Regions from separate parts of the Pseudoalteromonas sp. S408 genome, predicted to be linked through region 1. Evidence: predicted binding sites of a transcription regulator. Region 1 holds the regulator's gene; each other region holds the start of a gene.
The links. Region 1 encodes sigma-54, which starts transcription at its own class of promoters, with help from an activator protein. Its sites were predicted from a motif close to GTTGGCACGNNNNTNGNNT; they were not measured.
Positions count from the first base shown of each region.

Region 2: the regulator sigma-54 is predicted to act here: its motif matches at 1,842-1,860, upstream of CWB62_RS11870 (EF-hand domain-containing protein).
Region 3: the regulator sigma-54 is predicted to act here: its motif matches at 2,150-2,168, upstream of CWB62_RS16455 (ferritin-like domain-containing protein).
Region 4: the regulator sigma-54 is predicted to act here: its motif matches at 2,116-2,134, upstream of CWB62_RS12935 (NarK family nitrate/nitrite MFS transporter).

Region 1 covers NZ_PNDY01000022.1:106,165-109,387, reverse strand. Annotated here, with positions in the region: gene rapZ (RNase adapter RapZ) at 1-257, opposite strand, end outside; gene ptsN (PTS IIA-like nitrogen regulatory protein PtsN) at 277-729, opposite strand; gene hpf (ribosome hibernation promoting factor) at 734-1,021, opposite strand; gene CWB62_RS15760 (RNA polymerase factor sigma-54) at 1,048-2,547, opposite strand; gene lptB (LPS export ABC transporter ATP-binding protein) at 2,617-3,223, opposite strand, start outside.
Region 2 covers NZ_PNDY01000013.1:117,756-120,978, reverse strand. Annotated here, with positions in the region: gene CWB62_RS11880 (response regulator) at 61-732, shown strand; gene CWB62_RS11875 (PA4780 family RIO1-like protein kinase) at 767-1,621, opposite strand; gene CWB62_RS11870 (EF-hand domain-containing protein) at 1,914-2,189, shown strand; gene CWB62_RS11865 (hypothetical protein) at 2,202-2,657, shown strand; gene CWB62_RS11860 (FG-GAP repeat domain-containing protein) at 2,715-3,223, opposite strand, start outside.
Region 3 covers NZ_PNDY01000029.1:6,609-9,831, reverse strand. Annotated here, with positions in the region: gene CWB62_RS16465 (TonB-dependent receptor plug domain-containing protein) at 1-929, shown strand, start outside; gene CWB62_RS16460 (ExbD/TolR family protein) at 1,018-1,413, opposite strand; gene CWB62_RS16455 (ferritin-like domain-containing protein) at 1,665-2,108, opposite strand; gene CWB62_RS16450 (LysR family transcriptional regulator) at 2,283-3,221, opposite strand.
Region 4 covers NZ_PNDY01000014.1:53,759-56,981, forward strand. Annotated here, with positions in the region: gene CWB62_RS12930 (bifunctional protein-serine/threonine kinase/phosphatase) at 1-539, opposite strand, end outside; gene CWB62_RS12935 (NarK family nitrate/nitrite MFS transporter) at 549-2,018, opposite strand; gene CWB62_RS12940 (HesA/MoeB/ThiF family protein) at 2,307-3,065, shown strand; gene CWB62_RS12945 (ATP-binding cassette domain-containing protein) at 3,083-3,223, opposite strand, start outside.

The DNA.
Region 1 (3,223 bases):
TCTAAATAAAATAGTGTTGGTTTTGTAAAACCCGGTAAATATTCAATAATATGATTAAATTCATCTTGTTCTTTTGGCAAGTTTCGCACGTCGATGCTTACAGCGATTTTATCGTAGTTATCAGAAACGCTTCTTACCAAAGAAGGTAATAAATTTACAGGGATGTTATCTACGCAATAATAACCTAGATCTTCAACAACGCGTAAAGCAACCGACTTACCAGAACCAGAACGGCCACTTATGATAATCAACTCCATTAATCACCCTTTAAATTTACTACGATTGGTCAACAATAATTTGATACAGCTCGGCGTCCGATTTAGCACAGCGTAGCTGCTTGCAAAATTCTTTATTTTTTAGTTTATCAGCTATCGTCGCTAGCGTCTTTAAGTGTTGCTGGTTATCGCCATCAGGTACGATGAGTGCAACAAAAATATCAACTGGTCGATTGTCTATAGCATCAAAGTTAATCGGTGTTTCACTTACTAATACTAATGCTAAAGGTTCTTGTGCGCCGCTCATTCGACCATGTGGAATAGCTATGCCTCTTCCTATTCCTGTGCTACCTAGCTTTTCGCGAGTTAATAAAGCGCCCAAAATATCTTGTTGAGACAAATACGGTAATTTATCGTGAGCAAGCTCGCTAATAAACTCTAAAATTCTTTTTTTACTATTAAAAAGGACCGCAGCTTTGCTGCAGTCCTGGCATATAAGTGAACTTAGTTTCATCATATTAGTGTCGAGCAAGCTTCTCTTTGTGTTTAATTACTTGACGGTCAAGCTTATCAATCAATGAATCAATCGCTGCATACATATCTTGATGTTCAGTGGATGCGAATAATTCAGCGCCACTTACATGAATAGTTGCTTCTGCTTTTTGATTTAATTTTTCTATATCAAGAATGACATGAACATTATTAATATGATCAGAGTGCCTTTCTAGCTTCGCAAATTTGGTATTTATATAGTCTCTTAATGAATCAGTTAGTTCTACATGACGACCAGTTAAATTTAGTTGCATAAGCATTACCCTCTTTGTTTAGCGTCTTAGATCAGACTCTTTCGCTGATTTGACGGTGGAATAGCAAGAGATTCGCGGTATTTTGCGATTGTACGTCTTGCTACTTTAATTCCTTGCTCAGCCAATATATCCGCAATTTTGCTATCACTCAATGGTTTTGCTGAGTTTTCTGCTGCGATTAGTTTTTTGATAAGTGCTCGTATCGCTGTGGATGAACATTCTCCACCATTTTCGGTGCTTACATGGCTTGAGAAAAAGTATTTAAGCTCAAATATTCCACGCGGTGTGTGCATGTACTTTTGAGTCGTTACGCGCGAAATTGTCGATTCGTGCATTTCTACCATTTCGGCTACATCATTTAAAACCATAGGTTTCATGGCTTCTGGACCGTGTTCAAAAAAGCCTTGTTGTTGTTTTACGATACAGTTAGTTACTTTTAAAAGCGTGTCGTTTCTGCTTTCTAAACTTTTAATAAACCATTTAGCTTCTTGTAAATGTGAGCGAATAAACTGGCTATCACCGCTCGACTTAACTGTACGCGACATTGCAGCATATTGGCTGTTTACACGAATTTTTGGCATGCTGTCTGGGTTTAGTTCAACAACCCAGCGGCCTTTAATTTTCTTAACTGACACATCTGGTATTACATATTCAGACTCTTCTCGCACTATTGTGTCTGCAGGCTTTGGGTTAAGCGTATGAATAAGTGTCATTACTTCTTTAAGCTCATCTTCTTTGAGCTTCGTTTTTTTCATTAATGTACGGTAGTCGCGAGCAGCTAACAAATCTATGTGCTCGGTTAAAATCATTTTTGTTTCGTCAATAAAAGGGGTGCCTTTATCAAATTGATTTAACTGAATACACAAACATTCTTGTAAGCTTCGTGCTGCAATACCAACAGGGTCAAATAATTGAATACGCTTTAAAACTGCTTCAATTTCATCAAGTTCAACCTCAACGTCATCGTCGTTATCTTGATTAAAGCTCTCTAAAATTTCTTCACAGCTGAGGGTTAATATGCCTGAGTCGTCCACGGCTTCAACTATTGCAATAGCAATCGCTTCATCCGTAGGGCTAAATGGCGTTAGTTGTAATTGCCACATTAAGTATTCGTGAAGCGTTTCAGTCGATGCACCTTGATAAATAGACTCATCTTCAGGCATGGGGCCTGAAGACGATGCTGGGGCGGCACTCATGTACTCATCCCAGCTAACGTCCATTGCCATGTCGTCACTGACGGTATCTTTTGCTAGGGCTTCACCACTGTCTTGTTCATACTCACTGGGGACTTCATCTGCAGATGCACTTACTGTCACTTCATCATTATCTGCTTTTTGCTCATTTTTGCCTGCAAGGTCATCGGCATAGTCTTGCTCCTCAACCTCAAGTAATGGGTTGCTGTCGAGCGCTTCTTGTATTTCTTGCTGAAGATCCAATGTGCTTAATTGCAGCAAGCGAATAGCTTGTTGCAACTGAGGTGTCATTGTAAGTTGCTGGCCCATGCGCAGCTGTAGTGATTGCCTCATGTATCTCTAACAATCCTTTTAAGTTGTTATAATTAATACTAGCAGATGCATACAAATAAGGCGTAAATGTTACAGCCTAAATTGCTCGCCTAAATATACATCGCGTACAGTTTTATCGTTTAATACGTGTTCAGGGGTACCAGAAGCAATCAGTTCCCCATGAGAAACTATGTAGGCTTTTTCGCAAACATCAAGGGTTTCTCTTACATTATGGTCTGTTATTAATACACCAATACCACGCTTTTTAAGGTGTTCAATAATTTTTTTAATATCCAACACTGAAATAGGGTCAACGCCGGCAAACGGTTCGTCTAATAAAATAAACTTTGGATCTGCAGCTAAAGCACGTGCAATCTCTACTCGGCGACGCTCTCCGCCCGATAGTGCCATACCTTTACTGTCGCGAATGTGTTGAATGCTAAATTCATCCAATAGATTATTAAGTGTATCTTCTCTGGCTTGCTTAGTGAGCTCCTTTCGAGTTTCTAAAATAGCCATTAAGTTTTGATATACGGTTAACTTTCTGAATATAGACGACTCTTGCGGCAAGTAGCCAATGCCTAATCTAGCACGACTGTGCATAGGTAAAAGAGTAATATCGTTCTCGTCGATAGATATTTTACCTTTATCGCTAGGGACTAAGCCTACAATCATATAAAACGTGGTGGTTTTACCC
Region 2 (3,223 bases), on a different contig from region 1:
ACTTTTTAATTTACCTACTTTAGTAAGTGGCTAGGACTTATATGACAAAGCGAGATGCCAATGAGTGAACAAATATTAATAGTTGAAGATGAAAAAAAATTGGCTAATTTAATGAGTGATTTTTTAATGAATCATCATTTTAATACTCATCAAATACACCATGGGAATGACGTACTTCCATGGCTTGAAATTAATAGGCCCAACCTTGTGTTACTTGATGTAATGTTACCAGGTCAAAGCGGAATTGAATTATGCAAAGCGATTAGGCGCTTTTCCACAGTACCGATTATTATGGTGTCGGCTAAAGTAGAAGAAATAGACCGTCTGTTAGGGCTTGAGTTAGGCGCTGACGATTATATTTGTAAGCCATTTAGTTACGCAGAGCTGGTTGCCCGCGTTAAAGCTATTTTAAGGCGTATTAATACGTCACAGGCTCAAACGTCGGCAATGCAGTTAGATGAAACCACCTACAAAGTGAACTATAAAAATAACAACATTGAGCTTACAAACGTTGAGTTTCAGTTATTTAAACCGTTGTTTAATAACCCAAGTAGAATTTATTCACGTGATAGCCTAATGGATACCATGTATACCGATCAGCGCATTGTGAGCCACAGAACAATTGACAGCCACATAAAAAAATTACGCAAAAAGCTTGATGAATTAACTAAAACTGAGAGTGTGATTCAATCTGTTTATGGGGTGGGGTATCGCTTTGTACACCCGCAATAAGGGAGCAAAGCGATTACCATAAAAATGAGTGTTATTACTCGTCGTCAGAGAAGTTGATACGCGCTAAACGTTCTTGTTCTTCATCGGCTGCGGCTTGGATTTCGTCAAGTACAGAATCAACATCAGCGTCTTCGCTGTTATCTTCAAACTCACCTGTAAGTATAGAGTTAGGTGTTAGGTTTGCTTCTTCAAATAGTGCCCACATTTCTTTGGCATACTGAGTATTTAACAGCTCAGGCGCAAACTCGCTGTAATATCGGCGCATATTGTTTACGTCACGAGCAAACATGGCTTCAGCGCTATTGTTAGCAGACGCATTTACAGCTTGCGGTAAATCAATAATCACAGGGCCTTTATCGTCAACAAGCACGTTAAACTCTGATAAATCACCATGAATTATACCCGCGCACAGCATAAGCATAATGTAATGCATCATTTGTTTATGTTGTTTTATAGCTTCTTCTTTGCTCATACTTACATGGCCTAGCTGCGGCGCTACATCGCCATCGCTATCAGACACAAGTTCCATAAGTAATACACCATCAACACAGCAGTATGTGTCGGGTACGCGTACACCGGCCCTAGCTAATCGAGAAAGTGCATCAACCTCAGCGTTTTGCCAAATTTCTTCTTCTAACTGGCGCCCATAACTTGAGCGTTTTCCCATGGCACGTGCTTGACGACCACCGCGAACTTTACGGCCTTCTTGGTATTGTGCGGCTTTTTTAAAACTGCGTTTAACAGCATCTTTATAAACCTTGGCACACCGGATGTGTTCACCACAGCGAACTACAAATACATCGGCTTCTTTACCGCTCATTAGTCGGCTAAGTACTTCATCAATTAAACCGTCATCGATAAGGGGTTGTAAGCGTTTTGGTGTTTTCACAGCTTGCCTGCTAAGTGGAATTGGTTATTAATCATTATTTATAAAAGTGCTCTGTAATTAGTTGTTTTATATGCTCAAGCAGTATATCAGCTTTGAGAATTAAGGGCAGTATTACGCGCATTTACACACGCTTGCGTTAGCTTATCTGCTGATTGTAAATTGAGCAACCAGAACGCCCTAGAACACATCAATTTTTTAAATTATTTAATACTTCCTTATTGTTTGCACATTTTTTGCGTTTTTAAAGTGTAATTTTACGCTATCAACACGCCCTGAATATAAGGTTATTACTATGAAGCATTTAACATCAACGGCAATGATTGTATTACTTAGCATTGTTTTTTCAGCCAATATTGCTGCAAAAGGAAGTAATAACAAACCGCCTAAGCCAGACTTCTTAACTCTCGACAGCGATGGCAATGGTGCAATTAGTTTTAATGAATTTAATACTAAAAAACCACCTCACGGTGACGCACAGACTATTTTTGATGAAATTGATGCTGACGGTAATGGGGAAATCAGCGAGCAAGAATTAAGTGAACATAAACCACCTCGTCGTGAACGTTGAAAGGAAACTAACATGATCAACTCTATAAACAACAACGCTACTAGTTTTATCCCGCAGCAAAAAAGCCAAGCTGTATCGCTAACGTCAGAACAAAGTGATTTTGTAAAAGAAACGCTAGCGCAGTTTGGTCCCGAAAGCTTAACCTCTGAAGATGCAAAAAGCATTCAAGCTGCGTTTGAAGAGCAGGGTATTTCACCCACTAAAGAGCTGGCAGAATTAATGAGCGAGCTTGAATTTGATGCTAAAAGTATTGGTGATGCTGGCCGCCCTGAAGGGCAAAGACCGCCTCCACCGCCACAAAATTCACTAGAGCAAGTTAATACAGAAGAGGTAGTAAGTTACCTTGATGAATTACTCGAGCAGTATTCAAGCCAAATAAACGATGAAGATAAAGACGCTATACTCTCGGCTGTTCAAGAAAAGTTTGGCTTGTCTGAATCTGATTCGTTACTCAGTATTAAAGCGTAAATATGTGTAAAAGCTGACACAAAAAGCCCAGTAATACTGGGCTTTTTGTGTAGGTGGTTAGTTTAAGCGGGTTGATATTTTACTGGTGCCATCTTCTTCGGTAAATTTAAACACAAAGTCTTTTTTACCGTCTTGGTTAATATCAACTAACAAAATATCTTTACTTTTTTTAGGTAAAGTTAACTTTATTTTTTTACGCTTTTTGCTCAGCAAATTGTTCTCATCGCCGTAGTAAACATAGAGCGTTTTTTTGCTGTACTTATAGACTGCATCGGTTTTGTTATCGCCGTTTATATCGCCTATGTATAAAGGCGGGGTTGCATCGCCATTACTCATATTTATTTCCATCTCAAGATCAATTTCTATGCTTGATTTGCTGGCAAATGAGCCATCTGCTTGTTGCTTATAAATATTCATTTCTACATCTACGTCAGTTTTACCACCGCCCATAGCCATAGAAGCAATAGTGCCAAGGCCAATGTCCAAGTCCATTGTTTGAAGATCTATTAAGCCATCGTTATTAAAGTCTGTTTCAAATACAAGCTGACTAGGGCCGCTGGTATTTA
Region 3 (3,223 bases), on a different contig from region 1:
GCTCAGGCTTTAGAGCGCCTTCTATGCAACAACTTTACTTTAACAACATAAGTACACAGTTTGTTGTAGGGCCAAATGGCACATTAGTAGCCGAAGAAGTGGGAACGTTCAGAAACGACTCTACACTGGCACAAAGTTTAGGTATTCCAAAACTTAAAGAAGAAAAATCTCAAAACCGTAGCTTAGGTATTGTATATAACGTAACAGACAGCATTAACGTAACGGTCGACTACTACTCAATCGATATTGACGACCGAATTGTTATCAGTAACCGTTTAGGTAAAGGGCTTTCTACTAGTTTAGACGCCGCGCTTGTTAGCTCTGGTGCCGGTGCAGGCCAGTTTTTCTTAAACGGTGCAGACACAGAAACAAGCGGTATAGATTTTGTTGCAACCTACAATACTGAAGGGTTTGGCGGCTCACTTGATTTTACCCTTGCTGCTAACTTTACAGAAACTGAAGTTGTTTCGTTATTTACACCATCAGGTTCAGGTCTTGAAACTGTGCCAGTTGAAAGCGTTTTTTCAGATCAAGAAATTTCGATTATTGAAGAATGGCAACCAGAAGATCGTATTAACTTAAGTGCGCTTTATCAAAACGAAGACTGGACCGTTAATCTGTCGTTTAATCGCTTTGGTGAATACACAGTAGAAGACGGTGGTCGTCAAACTTACGGTGCCGAAATACTAACAGACGTAAAAGTTAATTACTTTATTAACGAAAACCTATCTGTGAATGTGGGTGCTAATAACTTACTTGATGTATACCCAGACAAAAATGAAATTGGTAACTCTCGTACAGGCACAATTGTAGACGCTAACGGCAATACTGTTGTAAGTAGTAATGGCGTGTTTGAATACTCTCGTCGTTCAGCACCTTTTGGCTTTAACGGCGCATACTACTATGTAGGCGCAGAGTACCGCTTTTAATAACTAACTCTCCCTTTCGTTATTTAACTCAAAGGGCCGAAAGGCCCTTTTTTTGGTTTTATATTTAACACTGATTAGCTAATAGGTTTTAATTAGAAACTAAGCTTATTGTGTAGTTATCATACTCTTTAATGTTATTCATCACCGTCATCAGCGTATTGTGTTTACTGTTTTCATCTGCTTTTATAAGCACCGAACTTATTTCATATTTAGCTGCAAACATGGCTAAGTTGTTCGACACTTGCTCTAAGTCAATTAACCTCCCTGAAAAGTAAACGCCGTTATTTGCATCAATACTGAAAACTGCATTTTTACTTTGTTTTTCAATACTTGGTTTATCTAATGGGCGGTTTAATTCAATGGCGACGGGTTTAACAAATGAGGTAGTAACAATAAAAAATATGAGCAGTATGAACACAATATCAAGCATTGGGGTCATGTCTACGTCGGCGTTATCTTGCAGTTTAGCTGTTTTATTTTTCATATTGGACCTTACTATTTTAATTAAAGCTGCGGCGCCACAGCGAGGTTTCTAGGATCCTATTAACAAAACTAGCACAGCTGAAAAATAATACAGTTAAATAAATATTCTAATAACATTAAATATTTGTATAAAATATGTTCTAACATGTAACTAAAACATATTCATGATTTTTGAGTAATAAAAAACCCAGCCTGTTGCTGGGTTTGTATGGGTAATAATTTACTGAATAGCTAAAAAACAATTCAGGTTAGTTAGCTTTTTTGCATTCGGCTCATTTCAGCATGACAACTTTGCATTGTAAGGAGTGTTGCGGCAAGCGCGGCTTTACAATCGGCAGGTTGTGGTTTATCCATCGCTTCTTTAATTTCCGCTAAGGTTTTGTCCTCAACCTCTTCAAGCTCGCTTACATAGGTGCTGTCGTTGTTTGAACTAAACGTGGTAAGAAGCGCGGTGTATGCTCTGCGTGCTTCAACAGCAAATGACGACCCTTCTTCTCGCTCGCCTTGCTCGTTTATAGCATAGGGTTGCAGGCGTTCAATACTTACTCTGCGCGCATCAATCATGCGCTGAAATAGTGCCCCTATGGCGGGGTCTTCAATATTCTCTTGTGCTTTTTGGTAAAAATCGATACCGCTGTTCATTACTTGGATGATGTCTGAAATATGATTAGCGTCTGTTCCTTGAAGGGTGTTCATAATGACCTCTTTAATGTTATGAATGAAACTTATCATAACTAAAGCAAGAGCCATTCCATTTTAAATGGCGGAGTTAAGTAACTGATATTTATATGTATCTAGAGTTTATAAAAATAACTAGGCGAAAAAACACTATGACGCCTAGCAAATCTTACAAATAATCGTGTAATAAATTTATTTTAGTTCATCGGCCACTTCAGCTACTTTTTGACGAAGCCAAATATGGCTAGCATCTCTGTGCAGCAGTGGGCTCCAAATCATGTCTAATTCAAAAGGAGGAATAGGAAATGGTGGCTCTAAAATTTTAAGACCGGCATCGTCTAAATAAATATTAGCCGCTTTTGATGGCAAAGTAGCCACTAAGTTTTGCTCTTTTGCCAAGTGAATGGCGACATGGTAGTTACGTGTAAATGTGGCAATGTTTCTATGTTTACCAAAATGAGCAAGTGCTTCATCAACCCACCCCAGTTTTTGCACATCTTTTGGATCCATACCAACGCCCACGCCAAAGCCTGTTTTACTTACCCATATGTGGCGAGCTTTTAGGTAGCTATCAAGACTGAAGTTTTCGATTATTGGGTTATCGGCTTTTACTAGGCAGCAAAAGCTGTCTTTCCAAATACGCTTATGGTGAAACGATTGCGGAAGATTTTCAAAACGGTTAATTGCCATATCTACTTTACCGTTTTCAACATCGTGAAAAGTCACGTCGCTTGGTGTGAGTATATCTAACGTTGTATCTGGGGCTTCTTCGTGCAGTTTGCTTAGTAGTTTTGGTGCAAGTGTACTGGCTGCATAGTCACTGGCCATTATCCTGAATACACGTTTACTTTGGCTGGCTTCAAACTCTCTGTTTGGTGCGAGTGTTTCTTCAAGCGTCATGAGTATGCCACGAATGACGGGTTGTAACTCAATGGCACGTTCTGTTGGCACCATGCCATCGCTAGTACGAACTAAAATAGGATCGTTAAAAAGGTTACGAAGGCGCTTAAGGCCGTTACTCATAGCAGGTTGTGTAATGCTTAGCTGATTTGCAGCGCGTGTAACGTTGCACTCACGAAGTAGTGTATCGAGGTATACAAGTAAGTTTAAATCTATTTTGCTTATATTCATGT
Region 4 (3,223 bases), on a different contig from region 1:
TATACATCAATTTCTTGATGAAGTTGTGCACCTAAAGCTCGCGTTAGGGTATCGTTTACTTTATGGTCGCGTGTTATCGCCTCCATACTTTTTGCACGTAAACGCGTAATTCGGGTATCACCTAAATGAAAAATATAACCCGTAGCCGATTTTAAAATAAGCGCTGTAAACGTGGTCATCCAATCTGCTTGGCGCTGGCCAAGGTGATTATAGTTAACCGATTGCGAATACAGCCACTGATTTAAACTGGCCAATACCTTAGATACCGACTTTTTAACGGCCCAACTTGGCGGTGTATTTAAATACTCATTTATAAAGTGCGTTACCGATAACTGTGACGCCTGTTTAGCATTTTTTGCTGATGAACACCCATCGGCCAAGCAGGCAATAACCCCTTTTGACTCTTTTTCTTGCGCTTGAGTATTAAGAGCAGCAAACGCATCTTGGTTTTCGGTTTTTATACCTTTGCTACTGTGCCCACCAAACTCAACGTTAAGTTCGTTTGTAAGTGCGCTGGCTTTTTGGGTTTCATCAAACATAAATATGCCTTAAGTCACAGAAATAAGTTCAACGGTGCCATCTTCGTTTACTTCTGTGATATGGCCATCGGGTTCTTTCATAAACAACAAAGCACCTAAACCTAACAATGCGCTTGCAGCGATAATCATAAAGAAGGTTTGGTAATCAACTAATGAAAGCGCCGTTAAATATACAACAGCCCCTACATTACCGTACGCACCCGTCATACCTGCAATTTGACCCGTTAAACGGCGTTTAATTAGTGGCACAGCGGCAAATACAGCCCCTTCCCCTGCTTGCACAAAGAACGAACATGCCATGGCAGCTGCAACTGCAAGCCAAAGCGGCCAGCTAGCATCAACTAAACCCATAACAAAATAACCTACAGCTAAGCCCGTGGTTAGCACAATCAGTGTTTTACGACGACCCATTCTATCTGAAATCCAACCACCACCAGGGCGAGAGGCTAAATTCATAAATGCATAGGCTGATGCAAGTAAACCTGCGTACACCATATCAAGGCCAAACACCTCACTAAAAAATAATGGCAACATAGATACAACGGCAAGCTCTGAGCCAAATGTTGTAAAATAAAGAATATTTAAAACTGCCACTTGTTTAAATTCGTAACGGTGTGATTCTGGAACAGGTTGCTTAAAAATATGGCCGTTTATGTCGTACGTTTTATAAACTTCGTAAAGATAAAGCAGCACCAAAAATACATATGTACCAATAACAAAATTTTCTGAAAGTAAGTTTGCGCCAGTAGGCGATAATTTCCAAGTAAGTAGTGCTAAAGCACCGTACATAGGTAGCTTCATTATAAGAAGTAGTACAAAGTCGCCTTTACTCGTTACTTCCATTGCTCCTACTTTTTTAGGCTTAAAGTACGTGCCACCTTTTGGCGTGTCAGTTACGTTTACGTACCATATAACACCAAAAATGACGCTTAATACACCGGTTAGGCCTATCGCATAACGCCAGCCATCGTCACCGCCAAACATAAGCGCTAATACAGGCAATACCATAGCAGCAGCTGCCGAACCAAAGTTACCCCAGCCACCGTAAATACCTTCGGCTGTACCCAACTCATTTGCCGGGAACCACTCACTCACCATGCGAATACCAACAACAAAACCCGCACCAATAAAGCCAAGTGCAAAACGCGCGATAGCGGCTTGCTCAAACGTAGTGGCCAATGCAAACATAAAACACGGAATACTACATAAAATGAGTAAAGCCGCATAAACAATACGCGGCCCAAATTTATCGGTAAGCATACCCACCACAACACGCGCAGGAATGGTTAGTGCCACATTTAAAATAAGCAGCGTTTTTACTTGTGCCATAGTAATACCTAACGAACCCGCTATAGCGCCTAATAATGGCGCATGGTTAAACCAGACAAAAAATGAGATAAAAAACACCATCCAGCTTAAATGCAGTATTTTCATTTTTCCGCTAAACGATATGAGATTAAACCCAGTACTCGGTTGCATGTTATTTTTCCTTAGTTACGTTTGTAGTTATTTATAGCAGTTACTACTTTATTATTAATTACACTGCTGCATTTGTTAATTTCACGTTAACCATACTGAGCAATTAGTGAGCCAATAATTTATTTTATTAAAAATCATTGACTTATGTTTTCCCTAATTCGTTATAATTTTCATTTGCACTGTTAAGGTAATCAATGTGAGCACCAACAGTGCAATTACTTTTAACCCCGTTCTTGCCCACATATTCTAAAAATTGCTATTGTGTATAAAAATAATGAGAAGCCGCTAATGACTAAACCAGCCCTGACTTATCAACAACAACTGCGCTACTCGCGTCATATAATGCTGCCTAAATTAGATATAGATGGGCAAGAAAAAATATGGCAGTCTCATGCGCTCATAGTAGGCTTAGGTGGTTTAGGCTGCCCGGTTGCACAGTACTTAGCAGCATCAGGAGTAGGAACCTTAACGCTTGTAGATAACGATGTAGTCGATGCGACTAACTTGCAAAGGCAGGTACTTTATAAACAAACAGACGTAGGGTGCTTAAAAACACACGCAGCCAAAGCACAGTTAGCGAGTCTAAATGATGAAATAGATATACATACAATTGATGTATTTTTAGATGAGCAGTCAACGCTTGACGAGTTATTAAGTAATATTGATATAGTAATCGATTGCTCTGATAACTTGCTTACACGTAATTTACTCAATAACGCCTGTTATAAAACAAAAACACCGCTAGTTTCAGGCTCTGCAATTAGAATGGAAGGCCAAGTTGCCTGTTTTACCATGCAGGAAAATAGCCATTGTTACGCGTGCTTATCGCAGTTTATGTCTGATCAAACACAAAGCTGCTCAGAGTCAGGCGTGCTATCACCCATTGTAGGATTAATTGGCAGTATTCAAGCCACAGAGGCACTAAAAATGCTTGCGGGTTTACCAAGCGGCTTGAGTGAACACTTATTACTGGTGGATGGGCTCAGCATGGAGTTTAACCGCTTTAAAATCCCTAAAAATAGCCAGTGCCCCACATGTAGTCTATAACTCGGGTTTTGATTATTTTACTCCAAGTTATGAATAGCGGCGTAAAGTGTATCGCCTAATTTGTAGCTACTTTGCTCCCATAGCCTTTTAGAGTGCAAACAATACAAGGTTTGCCCATCAATATTTAACGCAAGTTGCCAAGAGCCGTTAATAAGTTC